DNA from 2 places in the Rhizobium sp. CFBP 8752 genome. Region 2 is predicted to be linked to the other one. Evidence: riboswitches for the same ligand, from Rfam matches in the RefSeq annotation. Region 2 holds a riboswitch; the other holds the start of a gene.
The links. A riboswitch is a leader RNA that binds a small molecule or an ion and turns the genes downstream of it on or off. The one in region 2 is predicted to bind S-adenosylmethionine.
Positions count from the first base shown of each region.

Region 1: it holds a riboswitch for S-adenosylmethionine, as region 2 does, so the genes downstream of both, metA (homoserine O-acetyltransferase MetA) here and IFT59_RS16520 (O-succinylhomoserine sulfhydrylase) in region 2, are expected to answer to the same signal.

Region 1 is NZ_JACYUZ010000001.1:108,498-119,123, forward strand. It holds gene IFT59_RS00450 (ABC-F family ATP-binding cassette domain-containing protein) at 48-1,862, opposite strand; gene IFT59_RS00455 (thiamine diphosphokinase) at 1,870-2,520, opposite strand; SAM riboswitch at 2,639-2,716, shown strand; gene metA (homoserine O-acetyltransferase MetA) at 2,779-3,702, shown strand; gene IFT59_RS00465 (aldose epimerase family protein) at 3,824-4,846, shown strand; tRNA gene IFT59_RS00470 (tRNA-Gly) at 4,985-5,059, opposite strand; gene IFT59_RS00475 (hypothetical protein) at 5,060-5,272, opposite strand; gene IFT59_RS00480 (prolyl-tRNA synthetase associated domain-containing protein) at 5,323-5,820, shown strand; gene trxA (thioredoxin) at 5,902-6,915, shown strand; gene IFT59_RS00490 (LON peptidase substrate-binding domain-containing protein) at 7,078-7,752, shown strand; gene IFT59_RS00495 (Trm112 family protein) at 7,767-7,955, shown strand; gene IFT59_RS00500 (ubiquinone biosynthesis hydroxylase) at 7,982-9,196, opposite strand; gene tesB (acyl-CoA thioesterase II) at 9,311-10,198, shown strand; gene IFT59_RS00510 (P-II family nitrogen regulator) at 10,409-10,626, shown strand, end outside.
Region 2 is NZ_JACYUZ010000003.1:115,421-126,046, forward strand. It holds gene IFT59_RS16500 (transporter substrate-binding domain-containing protein) at 1-804, opposite strand, end outside; gene IFT59_RS16505 (glycosyltransferase family 2 protein) at 908-2,830, shown strand; tRNA gene IFT59_RS16510 (tRNA-Gly) at 2,845-2,918, opposite strand; gene IFT59_RS16515 (2'-deoxycytidine 5'-triphosphate deaminase) at 2,990-4,084, opposite strand; SAM riboswitch at 4,158-4,236, shown strand; gene IFT59_RS16520 (O-succinylhomoserine sulfhydrylase) at 4,283-5,473, shown strand; gene apaG (Co2+/Mg2+ efflux protein ApaG) at 5,640-6,032, shown strand; gene IFT59_RS16530 (Hsp33 family molecular chaperone) at 6,046-7,035, opposite strand; gene argF (ornithine carbamoyltransferase) at 7,235-8,152, opposite strand; gene IFT59_RS16540 (aspartate aminotransferase family protein) at 8,202-9,398, opposite strand; gene IFT59_RS16545 (GcrA family cell cycle regulator) at 9,850-10,389, shown strand; gene IFT59_RS16550 (PACE efflux transporter) at 10,586-10,626, shown strand, end outside.

The DNA of each region.
Region 1 (10,626 bases), on a different contig from region 2:
CAAATAAAACTGTGGATATTTATTTGTTAAGTATAGGAATTCTTTAACTATCCTTCAATCTGTTCTCGGAGCATCTCGAGTTCCAGCCATTCTTCTTCCATTTTGGCGACGCGATCGCGCAGTTTTGCCGTTTCTGCGGCAAGCTTTGAAAATGCCGACGGGTCTTTGGCAAAGAGTTTGGGATCGGCCATCTTGCGTTCGGACGTGGCGATGTCGTCCTGTGCCTTCGCCATTTCCTTGGGAAGGTTTTCGAGCGCGAATTTCTGCTTGAACGAAAGCTTGCCCTTTGCCTTAGTGACACCGGGCGCACTGCCTTCGGTCTTTGCCTTTTCCGCCTTATCGGCGCGGCGCTTTTCGTCGGCCATGCCTTTGCGCTGCTGCAGCATGTCGGTATAGCCGCCTGCATATTCGATCCAGCGTCCATCCGGCGCATCCGGATCTACCGGAGCGATCGTCGAGGTCACGGTGCGGTCGAGAAAGTCGCGGTCATGGCTGACGAGAATGACGGTGCCGGCATATCCCGCAACGATTTCTTGCAGAAGGTCCAGTGTCTCGATGTCGAGGTCGTTGGTCGGTTCGTCGAGGATCAAAAGGTTCGATGGTTTTGCCAGCATGCGGGCCAGCATCAGCCTTGCGCGCTCTCCGCCGGAGAGGTTCTTGATCGGCGTGCGGATCTGTTCCGGCTGGAACAGGAAGTCCTTCATGTAGCCCGCCACATGCCGCTGTTCGCCGTTGACCAGCAGCGTTTCGCCGCGGCCGTCTGTCAGGTAGTGGGACAGCGTGTCCGCAGGATCGAGGTCCTCGCGCTTCTGGTCGAGCGTGGCGATCTCGAGATTGGTGCCGAGCTTGATCCAGCCGCCATCGGGGGCGAGCTGGCCCGTCAGCATCTTCAGAAGCGTCGTCTTGCCAGCACCATTCGGGCCAACAAGACCGATGCGGTCGCCGCGATGGATGCGGATCGAGAATGGCGCAACGATCGGCTTGTCATAGGTCTTGGTGATGTTTTCCGCTTCCACCACCAGCTTGCCGGACTCGCGACCTTCGGCGACGGAGGCCTGAACGGAGCCCTGCGGCCCCTTGTGGCCACGGTAGTCGGCACGCATGGACTGCAGTTCGCCGACGCGGCGCATGTTGCGCTTGCGCCTTGCGGTCACGCCGTAGCGCATCCAGTGTTCTTCACGCTCAATCGCCTTGCCGAGCTTGTGCTGCTCGATCTCTTCCTCTTCGAGAACCTGATCGCGCCAGGCTTCGAAATGGCCGAAACCGCGCGACAGGCGGCGGGATGTGCCGCGGTCCAGCCAGACTGTGGCGTTGGACACCTTTTCGAGAAAGCGACGGTCATGGCTGATGACGACCAGTGCGCTGCGGGTCTTGCGCAGCTCGTCTTCCAGCCATTCGATGGTCGGCAGATCGAGATGGTTGGTCGGCTCGTCCAGCATCAGGATATCAGGTTCCGGTGCCATGACGCGGACAAGTGCTGCGCGTCGCGCCTCGCCACCGGAAAGCCTGACCGGATCTTCCTCTCCTGTCAGGCCCAGATTCTCCAGTAGATAGGTGACGCGGTAGGGGTCGTCGCCCGGTCCAAGCCCCGCTTCTGCATAGGCCTGCACGGTTTTGTAACCAGCAAAATCCGGCGCCTGTTCGAGATAGCGGATCGTCGCATTGGGGTGCCGGAAAACCTCGCCCGACTGTGCTTCCACCATGCCGGCGGCGATCTTCATCAGCGTCGATTTGCCCGACCCGTTGCGGCCGACGAGGGAGATGCGGTCGCCGGGCTCCACCTGCAGCGCAGCTCCGTTGAGAAGCGGCGTGCCGCCGAAGGTTAGAACGATATCGTCGAGTTTCAGAATAGGCGGTGCCATGCGGCGTCTATGCTCCGGAAAAATCGTTTGGACGGGCAAGGATCATCGCCCTGCCGTCACGTAAATGGAATTGGACCGGCCCTTCTGCAACGTTGGACACGGTGCGGGAGGAACCGAAGGGCAGCGCGTAATCCTTGAGTGGATAGCGCGCGCCGAGAATGTCGAGGCCTGCAAGGCCGGTAAAACCGATGACGGAAAACAGCGCGCCCTTCGGCAGGTCGAGCGTCATCGTGCCGGTGAGAAACGGCACAGCCTCTTCCTCGCCGGATGTCAGAAGAACGTCATGGCCGCGTTCGGCAAGGCTCATCGCATGCAGAAAATGCTGGAGCGCGTGGTCGGATCGTTCGCCGCCCAGTGCGCCGATCAGGATCAACCGCGTCGCGCCGCGTTCGATCGCTTCAGCCGTCGCAATCTCGCCGTCCGTCTCGTTCTTTTCAGGCGGATAGGTCCGGCGCTCGACATCCGGAAAGCGCTCGATCAGGGCGGCGTCGGAGGAATCGAAGTCGCCCACCCAGAGCTCCGGCATCACACCCAGCGCCTCTGCATGGCGCATGCCGCTGTCGGCCGCAATGAAGCGGCTTGCGGCAACTGCCTTTTGCAGTCGGTCGGTTACGGTGAGGTCACCGCCGAGCAGGATCGTGAAGGTCGAGTTGGCCATTGCCCATGCCCATATCCTAAAGCGGCTCGCAAGGGAAAGGCGCGTGTCGCACTGTTCGTGCGAAAGCGGTCATTTTTGCTGCCATTGACGGCGGGCGTGGCAGGGATTATTTGAAAAGTCGAAATTCCGTGGTGATTTGGCCGGCCGGCTTGCAGCCACGTAAAAAAAGTCGCTAAAGGGCCGCGAGAAGAGTTTCAAAAACTTCCCACGGGCCGGCTGCGATTCTTCGTGCCGGCTTTTTGTTTTTGGGTTGAAGAGATGCCGATCAAGATCCCCGATACGCTGCCTGCCTTCAACACGCTCGTTTCCGAGGGCGTGCGCGTGATGACCGAAACGATGGCGGTCAGGCAGGACATCCGGCCACTGCAGATCGGGCTTCTCAATCTCATGCCCAACAAGATCAAGACCGAGGTGCAGATGGCGCGCCTTGTCGGCGCCTCGCCGCTGCAGGTCGAATTCTCCCTGGTTCGCATCGGCGGCCACAAGGCCAAGAACACGTCGGAAGACCATCTCCTGTCGTTCTACGAAACGTGGGAAGAGGTGAAGCACCGCAAGTTCGATGGTTTCATCATCACCGGCGCGCCGGTGGAAACCCTGCCATACGAGGACGTCACCTACTGGCAGGAAATGAAGGAAATCTTCGACTGGACCACTACCAACGTGCATTCCACCATGAATGTCTGCTGGGGGGCGATGGCCGCCATCTATCATTTCCACGGCGTTCCAAAGCACGGGCTGAAGGAAAAGGCATTCGGGGTCTATCGCCACCGCAACCTGTCGCCGGCGTCGGTCTATCTCAACGGTTTCTCCGACGATTTCCAGGTTCCGGTGTCGCGCTGGACGGAAGTTCGTCGGGAGGATGTTGAGAAGGCCGGCAACGATCTCGAGATCCTGATGGAATCCGACGAGATGGGCCTCTGCCTCGTGCATGAGCGGGCCGGCCGGCGGTTGTTCATGTTCAATCACGTGGAATACGATTCCACCTCGCTCGCCGACGAGTATTTCCGCGATGTCGATGCCGGCATCCCCATCAAGATGCCGCACGACTATTTTCCGCACAACGACGATACGCTGGCTCCGCTCAACCGCTGGCGCGGCCATGCGCATCTGCTGTTTGGAAACTGGATCAACGAGATCTACCAGACGACGCCGTACGACCTCGAAAAAATCGGCACCGAGTGACCGAGACCGGTTTCTGCCCCGTCATCCTTGCTGGATGAGAGCCTGACGGAATTTTCCGCTGGCCTCGTTGCAGCTTTGATCGAAATCACGCAGTTTGCCGCAAACATTCGGGAGATGGGTTATGACGGGTCATGAATTCGAGATTTTCGGCACGACGAAGAGCGGCGAGGCGGTGCATCGGATCACGCTATCGGGCGGCGGGCTGACAGCCCAGGTTCTCACCTGGGGTTCGGTTATCCAGGATCTGCGGCTTGCCGGCCACGAGCCGCCTCTGGTGCTGGGGTTCGACAATTTTGCGGACTATGAGGCCTATTCTCCGTATTTCGGCGCCACGCCTGGTCGCTGTGCCAATCGCATCGGCGATGGCCGCTTCTCGATCGACGGCACAGAATACCAGCTGGAACTCAACGAAGACGGCGTAACCCATCTGCACGGCGGATCCGACGGTATCGCCCGGCGCATCTGGTCGATCGTCGATCACGCGGAAGACCGGGTCGTGCTGCAGATCACCGACCCGGATGGACGCGCCGGATATCCCGGCAACTGCACCGTCACCGCGACCTACCAGCTGATGGAAGACGGGGTGCTTTCGGTGATCTACGACACGGTGACCGACCAGCCGACGCCCGCCAACGTCTGCCAGCACTCCTATTTCAATCTCGACGGTCGCCCCGACATTTTCGGCCACGACATGATGATCGCCGCGGCTGAGCTGACGGCGGTGGATGAAAGGATGGTGCCGACCGGCGTCCTGATGCCGCTTGCTGGCACCACGTTCGACCTGAGCGAGATGGGTCCGATCCAGCGCACCGGCGCCGATGGCGAACAGGTGAAGTTCGATCATAACTACTGCCTCTCGGAGGAGAGGACTGCCAAGCGCTCGGTCGCGCTTGCCCGCAGCCTGTATTCCGGCGTGCAGCTCGAAGTGCGCACCACGGAGCCGGGGATCCAGTTCTACGCGGGCTTCAAGCTCGCCTTGCCGGTGCCCGGCATGGAAGGCCGTCCCTACGCGCCTTACGCCGGCTTCTGCCTGGAAACCCAGATCTGGCCCGACGCAATCAACCACGAGACTTTCCCCAATGCAGTGCTGCGCCCGGGCGAAACCCTGCGCCAGGAAACCGACTACGTGTTTTCGAAGAGCTGATGCGAGGGGGACGAGGCTGCCGCAAGGCGGCCTCGGTCTGGCTGCGAGGATGCAGGCAGCCAGCGAATGACGATAATAGACGAGGTACCCTACTGGGTACCAATACCGTTATTCGTTTTTTCGTCTGAAGGGAGAATTTGGAGCGGGCGAAGGGATTCGAACCCTCGACCCCAACCTTGGCAAGGTTGTGCTCTACCACTGAGCTACACCCGCTCATAAACCGTCGACCCGGTGGTAGTCTGGATCGTCGGTGCCGCTCGTTGCCGGCGACGGGCGGTATATGGCCCAGACTTTTTTTAAATGCAACAGGGAAATGACGATCTCGATGAAGAATTTTTCAGGCGCTTTGAAAGTCCCTGCGAAACAAGGGTTTGCGCCCAGGCGTGCATCTTGGCCGGTCGGAACAATCTGTCTATAGTCCGCCATCCTTACCCCGCCGGCCGGGGCCAACACCTCAAGAGCAGCCAAGATCGATCATGCCAAAAACTGCAGAAGACCTGTTCGCCTTTCTCGATAGCCTCGATATTGCCCACAAGACGAAAGCGCATGCACCGGTGTTTACGGTATCGGAATCAGCCAGTCTGCGTGACGAGATCCCGGGCGGGCATACCAAGAACCTGTTCGTCAAAGACAAGAAGGACCAGTTCTTCGTCATCACGGTTGAAGAAAACGCCAGCGTCGATCTAAAGACTGTCCACAAGGTGATCGGGGCCTCCAGTCGCGTGTCGTTCGGCAATCCTGAAAAGATGCTGGAATTTCTCGGCGTCGTGCCAGGCTCCGTCACCGTGTTCGGCGCGCTGAACGACACGGATAACAACGTCACGTTCGTGCTCGACGAAGACCTCATGCGCGAAGAGGTGATCAATGGCCATCCACTCTCAAACGATGCGACGACGTCGATTGGTCGCGACGATCTTATCCGCTTTCTGGAGGCGACGGGCCATACGCCGCTTGTCTTGAAAGTGACGGGCTGACATACGATCTTTGCAATTCAGAGTAAGACATAATGCGCATCGGCCGTGTGCCGATTGGACTTTTTCCGGGAGAACACTTTCATGAGCGGCACGAACAATCCTTATGGTGGCTCCTACGGCGCCGGTAACTACGGTGGCCAGAACGCGACGGTGAACTTCGGTTCGACGCCTGCAGCGGCCCCAGCGCCCGCGGCTTCCTCTGCCCCTGCTGCTGCCGGTAGCTATATCTCGGACACGACGACCGCAGGCTTCGGCAAGGACGTGATCGAGGCATCGCGCAGCCAGCCGGTTCTCGTCGATTTCTGGGCGCCCTGGTGCGGTCCGTGCAAGCAACTCACGCCCGTCATCGAAAAGGTCGTCAACGAAGCCCAGGGTCGCGTCAGGCTCGTCAAGATGAACATTGACGACCATCCCTCGATCGCTGGACAGCTCGGGATCCAGTCGATCCCGGCCGTGATCGCCTTTGCCGATGGCCGTCCGGTCGACGGGTTCATGGGTGCCATTCCGGAAAGCCAGATCCGCGAGTTCATCGAAAAGGTCGCAGGTCCAGAGGGCATGGACCAGGCGGCCGAGATCGAGGCGGTGCTCGGCGATGCGGAAACCCTGCTCGGACAGGACGATATCCAGGGTGCCGCACAGCTCTACGGCGCCGTGCTGCAGGCCGACCCGGAAAACCCCAAGGCTGCGGCAGGCATGATGCAGTGCCTGATCGGCATGGGCGAAACGGCCCGCGCCGGCGAGATGCTCGCCTCCCTGCCCGAAGAGATGGCTGCCGATCCCGCAATACAGGCGGTCGCCAAGAAGCTGGAGCAAATCGAGGAAGCCCGCAAGCTGGGTGACCCTGTCGCACTCGAGCAGCAGCTTGCCGCCAACCCCGACGATCACGAGGCGCGTATGAGCCTTGCCAAGATCCTCAACGTCCAGGGCGAACGCGAAAAGGCGGCCGATCATCTGCTGACCATCATGCGCAAGGACCGCACGTTCGACGACGATGGCGCGCGCCGCCAGCTGCTGCAATTCTTCGAGGTCTGGGGCCCGAAAGATCCGGCTACGATTTACGGGCGCCGCCGCCTTTCGTCGATCCTGTTCTCCTGATTGTGTTGCCGATTGATCGCTAAGCCGGATCGCAGCCTTGCGTTCCGGCGACGATGCCCCACATTAGTTTTATAGGTTTGGCTGAACGGCCAGGTTTGGACAACGGCCAGATTCGGACAGACATTTTTGTCCGGTGAATGTGGTCTGGGAGGTATCGGACCAATGCATGTGGGAAACGCGCGCTATCTGAAGCGGGAGGATCTTCCGGAAACGATCCCGGTCTTTCCGCTGACTGGGGCTTTGCTCCTGCCGGGAGGCCAGCTTCCTCTCAATATCTTCGAGCCGCGTTATCTGTCCCTGTTCGATGCAGCGCTTGCGGGCGACAGGTTGATCGGCATCGTGCAGCCATCATTGATGGAACCGGATGAGCCGCTCGGCGGCGGGCGCTCGGCGCTGTCGTCGATCGGTTGCGCCGGTCGGATCACGTCCTTTGCCGAAACCGGCGATGGCCGCTACATCATTTCGCTCAGCGGGATCTGCCGCTTCAGGCTGCTCGATGAGATCGGTGGCGGCCATCCGTTCCGCAAATTCAGACACGCGCCTTTCCTGTCCGATCTGACCGACGAGGATGATGAAAAAGCCGTCAATCGGCCGGAACTGCTGCGGGTCTTCAAGGCCTATCTCGACGCCAACAAGCTGGAGGCGGACTGGGAAAGCATTGAGCGGGCCGGAAACCGGACGCTGGTGAATTCGCTGTCGATGATGTCGCCCTTTGGCCCTGCCGAGAAACAGGCGCTTCTGGAGGCACCGGATCTGAAGAGCCGGGCTGATACGTTGATCGCAATCACCGAGATCCTGCTCGCGCAGGGGTCCGGGACTGCGAACGTGCTGCAGTAAGGCAAAGACCGGTCATGGACGAAAAACTCAGCAAGGTGGACCCGAAACTGCTCGATCTTCTCGTCTGCCCGATGACCAAGGGCAGGCTGTCACTCGATCGCGAAAACAACGAGCTCGTGTCGCAAGGCGCGCGCCTTGCCTATCCGATCCGCGACGGGATCCCGATCATGCTCATGTCGGAAGCCCGCAAGCTCGAGGACTAGCCTTCAGATCGAGCCGTGAGCAACCTTCAGATCGATCGGCCGCTCAGCAGTTTCGGGTTGTCCTTCACCGTCGTTCCGGCAGCCTGACCGATGAAGAAATCCTTGATCTTCGGAAGCCGCTCCACGACGCCCAAGCCGAAATCGCGGGCGATGCGGATTGGCGTGACGTCGTTTGAAAACAGCCGGTTCAGCACATCCGTCGTCACACCCATCCGGAACGTATCGAAACGCCGCCACGACTGGTAGCGCTCGAGCACATTGAGCGAGCCGATGTCGAGGCCGAGGCGATCCGCCTCGACGACGGTCTCGGCAAGCGCTGCCACATCCTTGAAGCCGAGGTTGAGGCCCTGGCCGGAGATCGGATGAATGCCGTGGGCGGCATCGCCGGCAAGCGCGAAGCGCGGTGCGACGAATGCACGCGACAGGGTGAGGCTGAGCGGATAGGCCTTGCGACCGCCGACCAGCCGGATCTCGCCCAGCTTGTGGCCGAAGCGCCGCTGCAGCTCTTCCTCGAAGATCAGGTCGTCCGATGCCATCAGGCGCTCGGCGGCATCGGTGCGCTCCGTCCAGACCAGCGACGAGCGATTGTTGGTGAGCGGCAGGATGGCGAACGGGCCGGACGGCAGGAAATGCTCTTCCGCCACGCCTTCGTGGTCGCGTTCATGGGCAACCGTCGCGACGATGCCGGACTGGTCGTATGTCCAGTTGACAGTGCGGATACCGGCCATGTCGCGCAGCTTTGAGCGCACGCCGTCGCACGCAACGAGAAGGCGGGTTTCCTCGGTCGAGTCATCGGAAAATTTCACGGTCGTATGCGTTGCGGTCGTCTCGAAGCCGGTGGCGGAAAGGCTGTGACGGATCGATACGCCGAGCCGTTCGGCGGCACCGCGCAGGGCGCGCACCATCGCGACGTTCGGCACCATATGGGCAAACGGCCTGCCTGCCTGGATCGTGCCGTCGAAGGTGAGAAAGACCGGGCGGACCGGATCGGATGTCCGGCTGTCGGTGACGATCATCCGGTTGATCGGCTGGGCGTGCGGCAAGATTTCGTCCCAGGTGCCGAGGATGTCGAGCATCTGGCTGGCGGCCGCGATGATCGCGGAGGCTCGCTCGTCCTTTTCCCAGACACCGGCCGGTGCGGCCTCGACGACCTGGACCTCCAGATGCGGCGCCGCCTGCTTGACCGCGACCGCCGCCGCAAGGCCCACATAACCACCACCCACAACCAGCATGTCCAGCATTGAAAAACTCCCGAGCACGTCAAACACTTCGTGGCGTTTCCATTTGAGCTCGAAACGCTTAGCCTTAGATATAGATCATCAAGTGCCCGCTTCCTACCGCCGGAGTCCGTCTTAATGTCGAGTTCTTCTACCCCGATCGATCCCATCAGCGCACTGCTGACCGTACTCGACCTCGAAAAGCTGGAGGAGAACCTGTTTCGCGGCAGGACCGGCCCCGACACGGGATGGCAGAGAGTGTTCGGGGGACAGGTGATCGGCCAGGCGCTGGTTGCGGCACAGCGGACGGTGGCCAGCGATCGCTTCGTGCACTCGCTGCATGCCTATTTCCTGCGGCCTGGAGATCCGCTGGTGCCGATCATCTACCAAGTGGAGCGTATCAGGGACGGGTCGAGCTTCACCACGCGACGGATTGTCGCCATCCAGCATGGTCATGCCATCTTTTCGATGTCCGCTTCGTTCCAGATCGACGAAGGCGGTTACGACCATCAGATGTCGATGCCGCCCGTCGCCATGCCGGAAGAGCTGATGCCGGAAAGCGAATTCAAGCAGATGTTCCTGAAGCACGGCTCGGATGCCGTGCGCCGCTACTGGTCTCGCGAGCGTCCGATCGAGATGCGGCCGACGTCGCTTGCGCATTATCTGTCCAAGGAGAAGCTGGAGCCGCGCCAGGATATCTGGGTGAGGACCACCGGCCCGGTGCCGGACGACCGGGCGATCCAGGCAGCGCTGCTTGCCTATCTCTCCGACATGACGCTTCTCGATGCATCTCTCTATCCGCACGGCACCTCGATCTTCGATCCAACCATCCAGGCTGCGAGTATCGACCATGCGATGTGGTTCCACCGTCCGATCCGTTTCGACGACTGGCTGCTCTATTCGCAGGACAGTCCCAGCGCATCCGGCGCGCGCGGCATGACCCGCGGCGCAATCTACAGTCGATCCGGCGAGCTCGTCGCATCCGTCGCGCAAGAAGGTTTGATTCGTAAAAGAGCAAATGAATAATATTTGGGCATTTTGAGAAAACTGCACAAGTTTTCGCCGCAATTTGGCCGGCGCGTTGCCCGTTATTTGGCGACGTTCTGAAAGGGTCATTCTTATCAATAGCTTAATCTGGCTTCTCAAACTGGCATGACCCTTGAATGTGTCATGTCAGTCGCTGCTCTTGATCAGGCAGTGATCCAGGAGAATCGGCCCCGAGCCGAGCAACAAAGGATGGGAAGCCAGATGAAAATTGTAATGGCCATTATCAAGCCATTCAAGCTGGATGAGGTGCGCGAAGCCCTCACCGCTGTCGGTATCCAGGGCCTTACCGTGACCGAAGTAAAGGGCTACGGACGCCAGAAGGGACACACGGAAATCTACCGTGGGACGGAATATGCGGTCAGCTTCCTGCCGAAGCTGAAAATCGAGATCGCGGTTCCGACCGACCT
Region 2 (10,626 bases):
GTTGCGCGACAATTCGGCCAGCGCCTGATCAAAGGCGGCGGCAAGGGTCGGATCGTTTCTGCGGACCATGATGGTCAGGCCCTCGCCTAGAAATTTCTGCGACAGGTAGGGGCCGTCGAACAGGCTGCAACAGGTCTCCGATGCCTCGCTTGCGACCCAGAACGGCAGGCGAAGGCCATCGGCAAAGACGGCATCCACTTGTCTCTCCTTCAGAGCTTCCAGCATGTCCTCGTAACTGTCGAACGACTTTTGCGTGAGCTTCGGGAAGAACGCTCTTAGCATCGCCTCATGCGCCGTTCCCGCGACGACACCGACCGGACGATCGCTGAGGTCCGATACCGTGGTCGCAGCCAGTGTCGCCGCGTTGTTGCGGGCAAACCTTGCCGGGATACCGAGATAGGGCCTGGAAAAAAGAAAGCGCTGCCGCAGCGACGGAGTTGCAGCGACCGCTGCCATCACGGCCTCCCCGCCCCCGTCTTCCAGGGTCTTTTCGAGATCCGCGAAGGGCATGGCCTGAATCTGGCACTTTGCCTCGATCTTCAGGACCGTGCAAATCTCGCGGGCGAGATCGATGTTGAAGCCTGACAGCCGGCCAGATTGATCTGCGAAATTGAAAGGGGGGAAATCGACAGTCGTCAGGATGCGCACGCGCAGGATTGTCGACAGATCCTGGCGCTCCACGCGTTCTCGTGCGTCAAACATCAGCGGAAGCTGGGTCGCCGGGGTAGAAGGCGGAGCGGTGGAGGCCGCAAGTGCCTGCGATGCGGACAGAAGTCCGTGTATCACCACCACCAAAAGCTGCATAAACTTGAAAACACCACTGCTTTTTAGGGATGTAATCAGGTATCGCATCTTTATGATCCGTGTGGGGCAATAGGGGTTCGTCTGCGGACGGTGTAGCAGCAACATGCGCTCAGAGGAACATGCTTCGCAGCCGACCTATCACGACGAAACGGGGGCGCCGCCGACCGACGAGACCGAGTCCGGGCAATTGCTCGACTTTCGTCCCGGCATCCAGGTCGAGCTGACAGCGCTTGCGGCCCTCGGTTTCTCGAAACCGTTGATCGCCAAGCTGGCTGGCCTCTCCAGGCAAAACGGGACGACGGTCGAGGCCGAGCTTCTGGCATGCGGCGACGTGAGGGAAGACGCCTATTACGGTGCCATCGCCCGTCTGCTGCGACTTCCCTTCGTCTCGTCGCTCGATCCCGCGCTTGTCGTTATCCTGCCCTCGACCGACGCCCAGCTGACACGCCCGACCATGGTGAGGATCGCCCATCGCAACAAGGCGCAGGAAATCGCCATCGTGCCGGAGGCGGCGCGACTTTCGCAGATTGCGGCAACGATTGCGACCCTGCCGCTTGTGGGCCGCGATCTCGTCATCACCACGCCGAGCGCCATTCGCGAATCCGTCTGGAAAGCCGATGCAGCGCGCCGCATCCGCGAGACCACGAATACCCTGTTCGAGCAGAGACCCCTGCTGTCGGCCCGCGTTGTGCTCGCAGGCCACCAGGGCTTTTACGGTGGGTCGTTTCTGACGACCCTTGCCTGTCTCCTGCTGATTGCACCGATCGATACGCTGCTTGCGCTGCATATCGTCCTGTCGCTCACCTATTTCTCGACGCTCTGTCTTCGGCTTTCGGCGATGATCCGGCAAACGTTGGTGGCGCCTGAACGCGTGCCAGTCGCTCCACCGTTCGGGCTGCTGCCGCGTTACACTATTCTGGTCGCACTCTACCGCGAAGAGGACATGGCCGAGCAGTTGGTCGCAAGCCTCAAGCGGCTGGACTGGCCCGCATCTCTGCTCGACATCAAGTTCGTATGCGAAATCGACGACCGGCAGACGATCGAAGCCTTGAAGGCGCTTGAGCCTGGCCCCCAGTTCGAGATCGTCGAAGTGCCGGCCTATGGTCCGCGGACGAAGCCAAAGGCTCTCACCTATGCGCTGAAAGGTGCGCGCGGCGAATTCACGGCAATCTACGACGCCGAGGACAGGCCGCACCCGCTACAACTCCGCGAGGCGTACCGGCGGTTTCGCGCGGCACCATCCGAACTTGCCTGCCTGCAGGCACCACTGATCATCACCAACGCCCGGGAAAGCTGGTTGAGCGCGTTGTTTTCGCTCGAATATGCAGCGCTGTTTCGCGGCCTTTTGCCGATGCTCGGGAGAATGAACATGCCGCTTCCACTCGGCGGCACGTCCAACCATTTCCGCACCAGCGCGCTGATCGCAGCCGGCGGATGGGATCCGTACAACGTGACGGAAGACGCCGATCTTGGCATGCGGCTCTACCGGCTCGGCTTTACCGCCGACGTGATGCGGCACCATACGCTGGAGGACGCGCCTTTATCGATCAAGGTGTGGACGTCGCAGAGAAGCCGCTGGTTCAAGGGCTGGCTGCAAACCTGGCTGGTGCTGATGCGCGACCCGGCGCGGCTGATCGGCGAAATCGGCATCAAGCCTTTCTGCGTGATCCAATTGCTGGTGGGCGGCATGCTTTTGTCATCGCTGCTGCATCCGCTGATCCTCGTCTTTCTCGGCGTCGGCTTCTCGGCAATGCTGCGGGCGCCGATCGACACGCTGCCGCTTGAGGTCGTCGGCCTGTTCGCGATCGACTTCACCAACATTCTCGGCAGCTATCTCATCTTCCTCGGCCTCGGCATCGGATCGATGACCGACCACGAAAAACGCCTCGTCGGCCGCCGCTGGGTTGCCGTGCCGCTCTACTGGATGATGACATCCTTCGCCGCCTGGAAGGCGCTACGGGAACTCAGGACAAAGCCCTTCCACTGGAGCAAGACACCCCACATGCCGCGCCGGAAGGAGAGCTGATCGGGAGAGGGGATTGGAGCGGGTGAAGGGAATCGAACCCTCGTATTCAGCTTGGGAAGCTGCTGCTCTACCATTGAGCTACACCCGCGTCGGGGGAAGGTTTCCAACAATGGGCCCTGTCTGTCAAGGTCGCCGGGGTGGAAGCGTCCGGGGGCGCTTCTAGCTGCGGAAATGCTTGGAGAGTTTGAGGCCCTGCGCCTGATAGTTCGAGCCGAGGCCGGAGCCGTAGAGGCCCTGGGGTTCTTCCAGCATGTGCTCGTAGACGAGGCGACCGACGATCTGGCCGTCTTCGAGGATGAACGGGACCTCGTGGCTGCGCACCTCGAGGACGGCGCGGCTGCCGCGGCCGCCGGCGGCTTCGTGTCCGAAGCCGGGGTCGAAGAAGCCGGCGTAATGGACGCGGAATTCGCCGACCAGCGGGTCGAACGGTGTCATTTCGGCCGCGTAGAGCGGTGGCACATGGACGGCCTCGCGCGAGACGAGGATGTAGAATTCATCCGGATCCAGAATCAGTTCGTTGCGGCCGCGGCTGTGGATCGGCTCCCAGAAATCGAACAGATCATGCTGGGCCTTCTTGTCGACATCGACGACGGCCGTGTGGTGCTTGCCGCGGTAGCCGATCAGGCCATCGTTGTCGCCGGCAAGGTCGATCGATAGCGCTATGCCGCCGCCGGAAATGTTCGGCTGCGCGGCGGCGACCAGCGTTTCGGCTCCATGCAGCGCCAACAGCTCCGGCTCCTGCAGAAGGGCGTTGCCGACGCGGAAGCGGATCTGCGACAGGCGCGAGCCCTGGCGCACGACGATCGGAAATGTGCGCGGGGAAATTTCGAGATAGAGCGGACCGCGATAGCCTGAAGGGATCTTGTCGAACTCCTGGGCGCGATCGGTGATGACGCGGGTAAAGATATCGAGGCGGCCGGTGGAGCTTTTCGGATTGGCCGAAGCCGACATCTCGGCCGGCAGATCGAGGCTTTCCATCAGCGGCACGATATAGACGCAGCCGGTTTCGAGGACGGCGCTTTCGGAGAGATCGATGACGTGCAGGCTGAGGCGCTCGAGCTTGTCGGACACGAGGCTCATCGGCCCCGGCATGAACGAGGCGCGCACGCGAAACGCCTTCTGGCCCAAGCGCAGATCAAGGCTCGCCGGCTGGATCTGGTCCTGATCAAGCGCCCTCTCGGACTTCAGCCGTCCTTGTTCGAAGAGCGCCGCAATTGCGCGGTCCGCCAGAATTCCCGTGTCGCGAGCCATCATGTCTCTTTCAGATTTTGGGGGCGACAAAACCAAATGCGGACCATTGACGCAAGCGGAAGCGAGGCGTAAGGCAGCTTTATCCCGTGGTGATTTGGCCGGTCGGCTTGCAGCCACGTTAAACAAGTGGCTAAAAAGACCGGGTTGAAAACCGGTCTGCGATTGCGGCCGGTTTTTTTGTATCACGAAGGTGATGAACACATGAGCAAATCCCCGAACAAGAACTGGCGCCCGGCCACCACGCTCGTCCATGGCGGCACGCTTCGCTCGCAATATGGCGAAATGTCTGAAGCCATCTACCTGACGCAGGGCTTCGCCTACGACAGTTCAGAAGCCGCCGAGGCCCGTTTCAAGGGCGAGGCCGACGGCTATATCTATGCCCGCTACGGCAGCCCCACCAACGACATGTTCGAAAAGCGCATGTGTGCGCTGGAGGGTGCAGAAGAAGCCCGCGCAACCGCCTCCGGCATGGCCGCCATCACGGCAGCGCTCATGTGCCAGCTTCGCGCCGGCGACCATATCGTTGCCGCGCGGGCCCTGTTCGGTTCCTGCCGCTGGGTTGTCGAAACGCTCGCCCCGCGCTACGGCATCGAATGCACGCTGGTCGACGGTCGCGACCTTGCCAACTGGGAAGCGGCGATCAAGCCCAACACCAAGGTGTTTTTCCTGGAAAGCCCGACAAACCCGACGCTGGAAGTGATCGACATTGCCGGCGTTGCCAAGCTTGCCAATCAGGTCGGCGCCCGTCTGGTGGTCGACAACGTGTTCGCAACGCCGCTCTTCCAGCGGCCGCTGGAACTCGGCGCCCATGTGGTCGTCTATTCCGCCACCAAGCATATCGACGGCCAGGGCCGCAGCCTTGCCGGCGTCATCCTTTCGGACCGCGAATGGGTTCTGGAGCACCTGCAGGACTATTATCGCCATACCGGTCCGGCGATGTCGCCGTTCACGGCATGGACACTGATCAAGGGGCTGGAAACGTTGCCGATCCGTGTTGCCCAGCAGACGTCCAATGCGGCGAAGATCGCCGATTTCCTGGCCGAGCAGTCCAAGGTCGCGAAAGTGATCTATCCCGGTCGCAAGGATCATCCGCAGGCCGATATCATCGCCAAGCAGATGACGGGCGGATCGACGCTGGTCTGCTTCGAGCTGAAGGGCGGCAAGGAAGCGGCCTTCAAGCTGCAGAATGCCATGGAGGTGGTCACCATCTCCAACAATCTCGGCGACACCCGCTCCATCATCACGCATCCGGCAACGACGACGCACAAGAACCTCAGCGACGAGGCCCGTACGGAACTGGGAATTTCGCCCGGCACCGTGCGCTTTTCGGCCGGCATCGAGGATGCGGACGACCTGCTGGAAGATTTCGCGCAGGCGCTGAAGCAGATCTGATCGACTTTACGCCGAACGATGGGTAGACCCGGAACGCTCCGGGTTTACCATATCAGTTATCCCTATCATCAAGAACGCGACATTGCCTCAGATGCAAGCCGCGAGAATTCTTGACCTTTCTCCCCCACTGTACGATATCGGCACGATGAGCAATCTTGAGGTGCCAATGTACCGCGCCCGCACCAGAGACATAGACGTCGCCGTCGAGCCCTATTATCTCGAGGAGCAGTCGAGCCCCGAGGACAGTCGTTATGTCTGGGGATACCGGATCGTGATCGAGAACAAGTCCTCGATCAGCGTCACGCTCGTGCATCGCTACTGGAACATCACGGACGAAAACGGGATCGTCGACGAGGTCGACGGACCAGGCGTCGTTGGCGACCAGCCGCGACTGGAGCCCGGCGACAGCTACGAATATTCGTCCGGGTGCCCGCTCGACACGCCATCCGGCGTCATGTTCGGCACCTACGATATGAAGACGGACGAAGGCGAGACTTTCAAAGTCGACATTCCCGCCTTCTCGCTGGATTCACCAGGCGTCGTGCGCGTTCTGAACTGACCCGCGAGGCGGATCAGGCGCTTTCGAATTCTTCCGTCACGAACTTGTAGGTGGTCGAGCAGAACTCGCAGGTTACCGCGATTTCTCCATCTTCCACACTCGCGTGGATTTCTTCCGCAGAGAACCCGTCCAGAACGCCCTTGATCTTGTCGCGCGAGCAGCTGCAGCGGTCGAACACCGTCTGCGGATCATAGACCCGCACGCCGCGCTCGTGGAACAGCCGGAACAGCAGCCGTTCGATCGCCACCTGCGGATCGGTCAGCTCGTCCGTATCGATGGTGCCGACCAGCGTGCTCGCCTCTAACCAGGCATCGTCCTCGACTTCGACGGCATCGCGTTCGTCACCGTCGCCGCCGTGCAGGTCGGGCTGGCGCATGCGCTCAGGCGCCTGCGGAAGGAACTGGGCGACAAGTCCGCCGGCGCGCCAGTTGTGGCGCGGGTTGCCGTCCTCGTCGCGGTCGATGAGTTCGGCGACGGCGAGGCGAACCCTGGTCGGGATCTGTTCGGACTGGCGGAAGTAGACGCCGGCCATTTCTTCAAGCGACGAGCCGTCCATCGGCACGATGCCCTGATAGGGCTGCATGCCGCGGCCCTGATCGATCGTCAGCGCAAGAAAGCCATGGCCGAGCAGTTCGGCAGGCGAGATCTTGCCGTTCTCGACGGCCTCGGCCAGCGCATCCTCGTCATAGCGGGCATAGGCGCGCAGTGCGTCCGGCGTGGAGAAATCGGCAACAAGCAGGTCGACCGGGCCGTCACCCTTGGTCTGCATGGTGAACTTGCCCTCGAATTTCAGTGAGGTGCCCAGCAATGCGGTGAGCACGACGGCTTCCGCCAGAAGCCGGGCGACCGGTGCCGGATAATCGTGCCGTCCAAGGATCGCGTTGAGAAGTGGCCCGAGCTGGACTGCACGGCCGCGCACATCGAGGCCATCCACCTGGAAGGGCACGACGCGGTCGTCGCCGGCAAAATCGAGTTCGTTCAGTTCAACAGTCGCTTCCGCCATGAGTTAACTCCTTCGCGCCGGCGCTCTCAGTTCCTCGAACGCTTTTACACAAGCGCCAGCCGCAGCGGAACCGCCGGCCGGGGATTTGAGAACGTTGACGATATCGTGTTGAAGCGCCGCACTCGTTCGGCGGCGCGCTTTGAAAGCCGTCAGATGGTGGCGGCTCTCATCGAATTCAAGTCGGAAGCGCTTTCGATCCTCAGACGATGCCGAAGCACCAGGCTAGGATCGACTTCTGCGCATGAAGGCGGTTTTCCGCCTCGTCGAACACTACTGACTGCGGTCCGTCGATGACCTCGTCGGTGACTTCCTCGCCGCGATGGGCCGGCAGGCAGTGCATGAAGAGCGCGTCCTTGTTTGCCTGATCCATCAGCGCCTTGTTGACCTGATAGGGCTGGAAGATGTTGTGGCCGCGCGCCTTGTGCTCCTGGTTCATCGACACCCACGTATCGGTGACGACGACATCAGCGCCGGTGACCGCCCGTTCGGCGTCGTGGCAGAGCATGATCTCGCCGCCATTGTTGCGCGCCCAGTTCAGGAACTTGTCATGCGGCTCGGAGCCCATCGGCACGGCCATGTTCATCTTGTAGCCGAACCGCGCCGAGCCTTCGACGAGCGAGTGCAGCACGTTGTTGCCGTCACCCGTCCAGGCGATGGTCTTGCCTTTGACAGGACCGCGATGCTCCTCGAAGGTCATCAGGTCGGCCATGATCTGGCAGGGATGGGTATCGTCGGTCAGCGCGTTGATAACAGGCACGGTGGCGTGCTCGGCCATTTCCCGCATGCGGTTGTGATCGGTGGTGCGGATCATGATCGCATCGACATAGCGCGACAGGACGCGTGCCGTATCGCCGATCGTCTCGGCGCGGCCGAGCTGCATTTCCGTGCCGGACAGGAACAGGGTCTCGCCGCCGAGCTGGCGCATGCCGACATCGAAGGAGACACGGGTGCGGGTGGACGGCTTTTCAAAGATCATCGCCAGCATCTTGCCGGCGAGCGGCTGGTCGCCCTTGCCGGCCTTGAAGGCCTGCTTGCGGCTCTTGGCGTCGTCGAGAATGGTGCGGAGATCCTCCGGCGAAACCGCCGAAAGATCCAGGAAATGCTTTGGTGATGCCATGCTATCGTCCCCTATCGAGGGGAACCGTTACCGGCACCCCTCATCTCGCTCAGGCTGTTTTCTTGAGTTCTGCCTGGGTCAGCTTTTCGGCTGCCCGTTCGATCCGTGCGAGCCCCTCGCGGGCTTCCTCGGCCGTGATCGTCAACGGCGGCAGAAGGCGCACGACGTTATCGCCCGCAGGTACCGACAGCATTTTCTCATCGCGCATTGCAACGACCAGATCGCCAGCAGGCACCCTCGCCTTGATGCCGAGCATCAGGCCTTCGCCTCTGATATCTTCGATCACATCAGGGAAACGGTCCTTCAGGCTTGCCAGTCCCTGGCGAAACACGAGCGCAACATCGCGGACGTTTTCAAGGAAGCCATCGGCCAGCACGACATCGAGCACTGCGTTGCCGCAGGCCATGCCGAGCGGATTGCCGCCATAGGTCGTGCCGTGAATGCCGGGCTTCATGCCGGAAGCAGCCTCTGCTGTTGCAAGGCAGGCGCCGAACGGGAAGCCGCCGCCGATGCCCTTGGCAACAGCCATGATATCAGGCGTGATGCCTGTCAGTTCGTGGGCGAAGAACCGGCCGGTGCGGCCAACCCCGCTCTGCACTTCGTCGAGGATCAGCAGCAGACCCCGGTCGTCGCAGATGCGACGCAGCTCGCGCAGGAATTCCTTGTCCACGACGCGCACGCCGCCCTCGCCCTGGATCGGCTCGATCAGCAGGGCGCCGGTGTTTTCGTTTATCGCAGCGTTGAGGGCATCGAGATCACCGAATGGGACCTGATCGAACCCTGGCGCCTTCGGGCCGAAGCCTTCCATGTATTTTTCCTGACCACCGGCGGCGATCGTCGCGATGGTCCGGCCGTGGAAAGCACCCTCGAAGGTGATGATGTGGAATTTCTCCGGATGGCCCTTGGAGAAATGATAGCGACGCGCCGTCTTGATGGCGGTCTCAAGCGCTTCGGCGCCGGAATTGGTAAAGAACACCTTGTCGGCGAACGTGGCATCCACCAGACGGCGGGCCAGACGCTCCTGCTCCGGGATCTCGTAGAGGTTGGAAAGGTGCCAGACCTTCTCGGCCTGCGACTTCAGCGCGTTTACCAGATGCGGATTGGAATGACCGCAGGAGGTGACGGCAACGCCTGCCCCGAAATCCAGATATCGCTCGCCACCTTCCGTCACAAGCCATACGCCCTCGCCTCGATCAAAGCGCAAAGGTGCCCGGGCAAACGTGTCGTAAAGTGCGGCTTCAGCCATGGCGACATCACTCCTCTGGGTAGGTTCCGACCCCCCTCTCCAGACCTCTCCGGAGACCGGGAATGCGGCCTGAAAAATCAAAAATGCCGCCCACCGGGCGGCGCGGGCACTATCATGGCTAAGTGCCTCCATGTCAACAAAACTTGGTGTTTTATAGGGCTTTCGGGGCATATGCCGCGATGCAACCTGATGCTGTATTGCGGCATTTCGGTCTGTGACAAAAATGACTCTTGAGGGCAGCAAGTTGGGGAAAACCGCGAAATCGATTCGCGGCGATTCGAGCGACTCTTGCCACGGAGTCAGCCACACACTAGGTTAATCCTCAATTACTAGAACGCATGCGGCGGAACTAGTCACCTCGAAGCATAGATTGCGTGGGTGCGGCGGATTTATTTCGCCGCAGAGGTGAACGGATTCTGTCTGCCAGCAACGTTCAAAGGCGGAGAACGGCATGAACTGGACTGATGAGCGCGTCGAGCGACTTAAAAAACTATGGTCGGAAGGTCTCAGCGCCAGCCAGATTGCAGCCCAACTTGGAGGCGTAAGCCGCAATGCCGTGATCGGCAAAGTGCACCGTCTCAACCTTCCGGGTCGCGCCAAAGCAGGCGGTTCGGCGTCGGCCAATCGCCCGGCATCTAAGCGCCCAGCGCCCGCAGCTCCGCGCGCGCCGAGCTTTGCCGGACGCGACACAGCCCGTCCCGCAGCACGGACGGTGGGTGCAAACGCACTCAAGGAAGATCAGGACGTCAACGTCGCCGAACCGGTGAAATACACCGCTTCCGGCAGCGTCGTTGTGCCGATCTCGCGCCGTCTGTCGCTGACGGATCTCACCGAGCGCACATGCAAGTGGCCGGTTGGCGATCCGCTGACGGACGACTTTCATTTCTGCGGTTGCGATGCGCAGGATGCGTCGCCCTATTGCAAATATCACGCGAAGCTTGCCTACCAGCCGGTGCACGAGCGCCGTCGTCCGGCTGCTCGCGCGTCCTAAGTCAGGCGGCTGCGGAAACAAGATCGAAGGCGGGCTCTGGCCCGCCTTTTGCGTTTTCGGCATGGCTGACTTGCGCTGAAAAAACTTGCCTCGCACTCCCTGGGCTCCTATTTCGGCCTCGAGAGAGGACGACCTCCCCCTGAATGGGCATAACGCCGGGACGACCCGGCATGAACCTCACCTAAAGGGGAAGATCATGCGCTCGATAAGAGACCGTATTCGCCACGCCATCAGCTT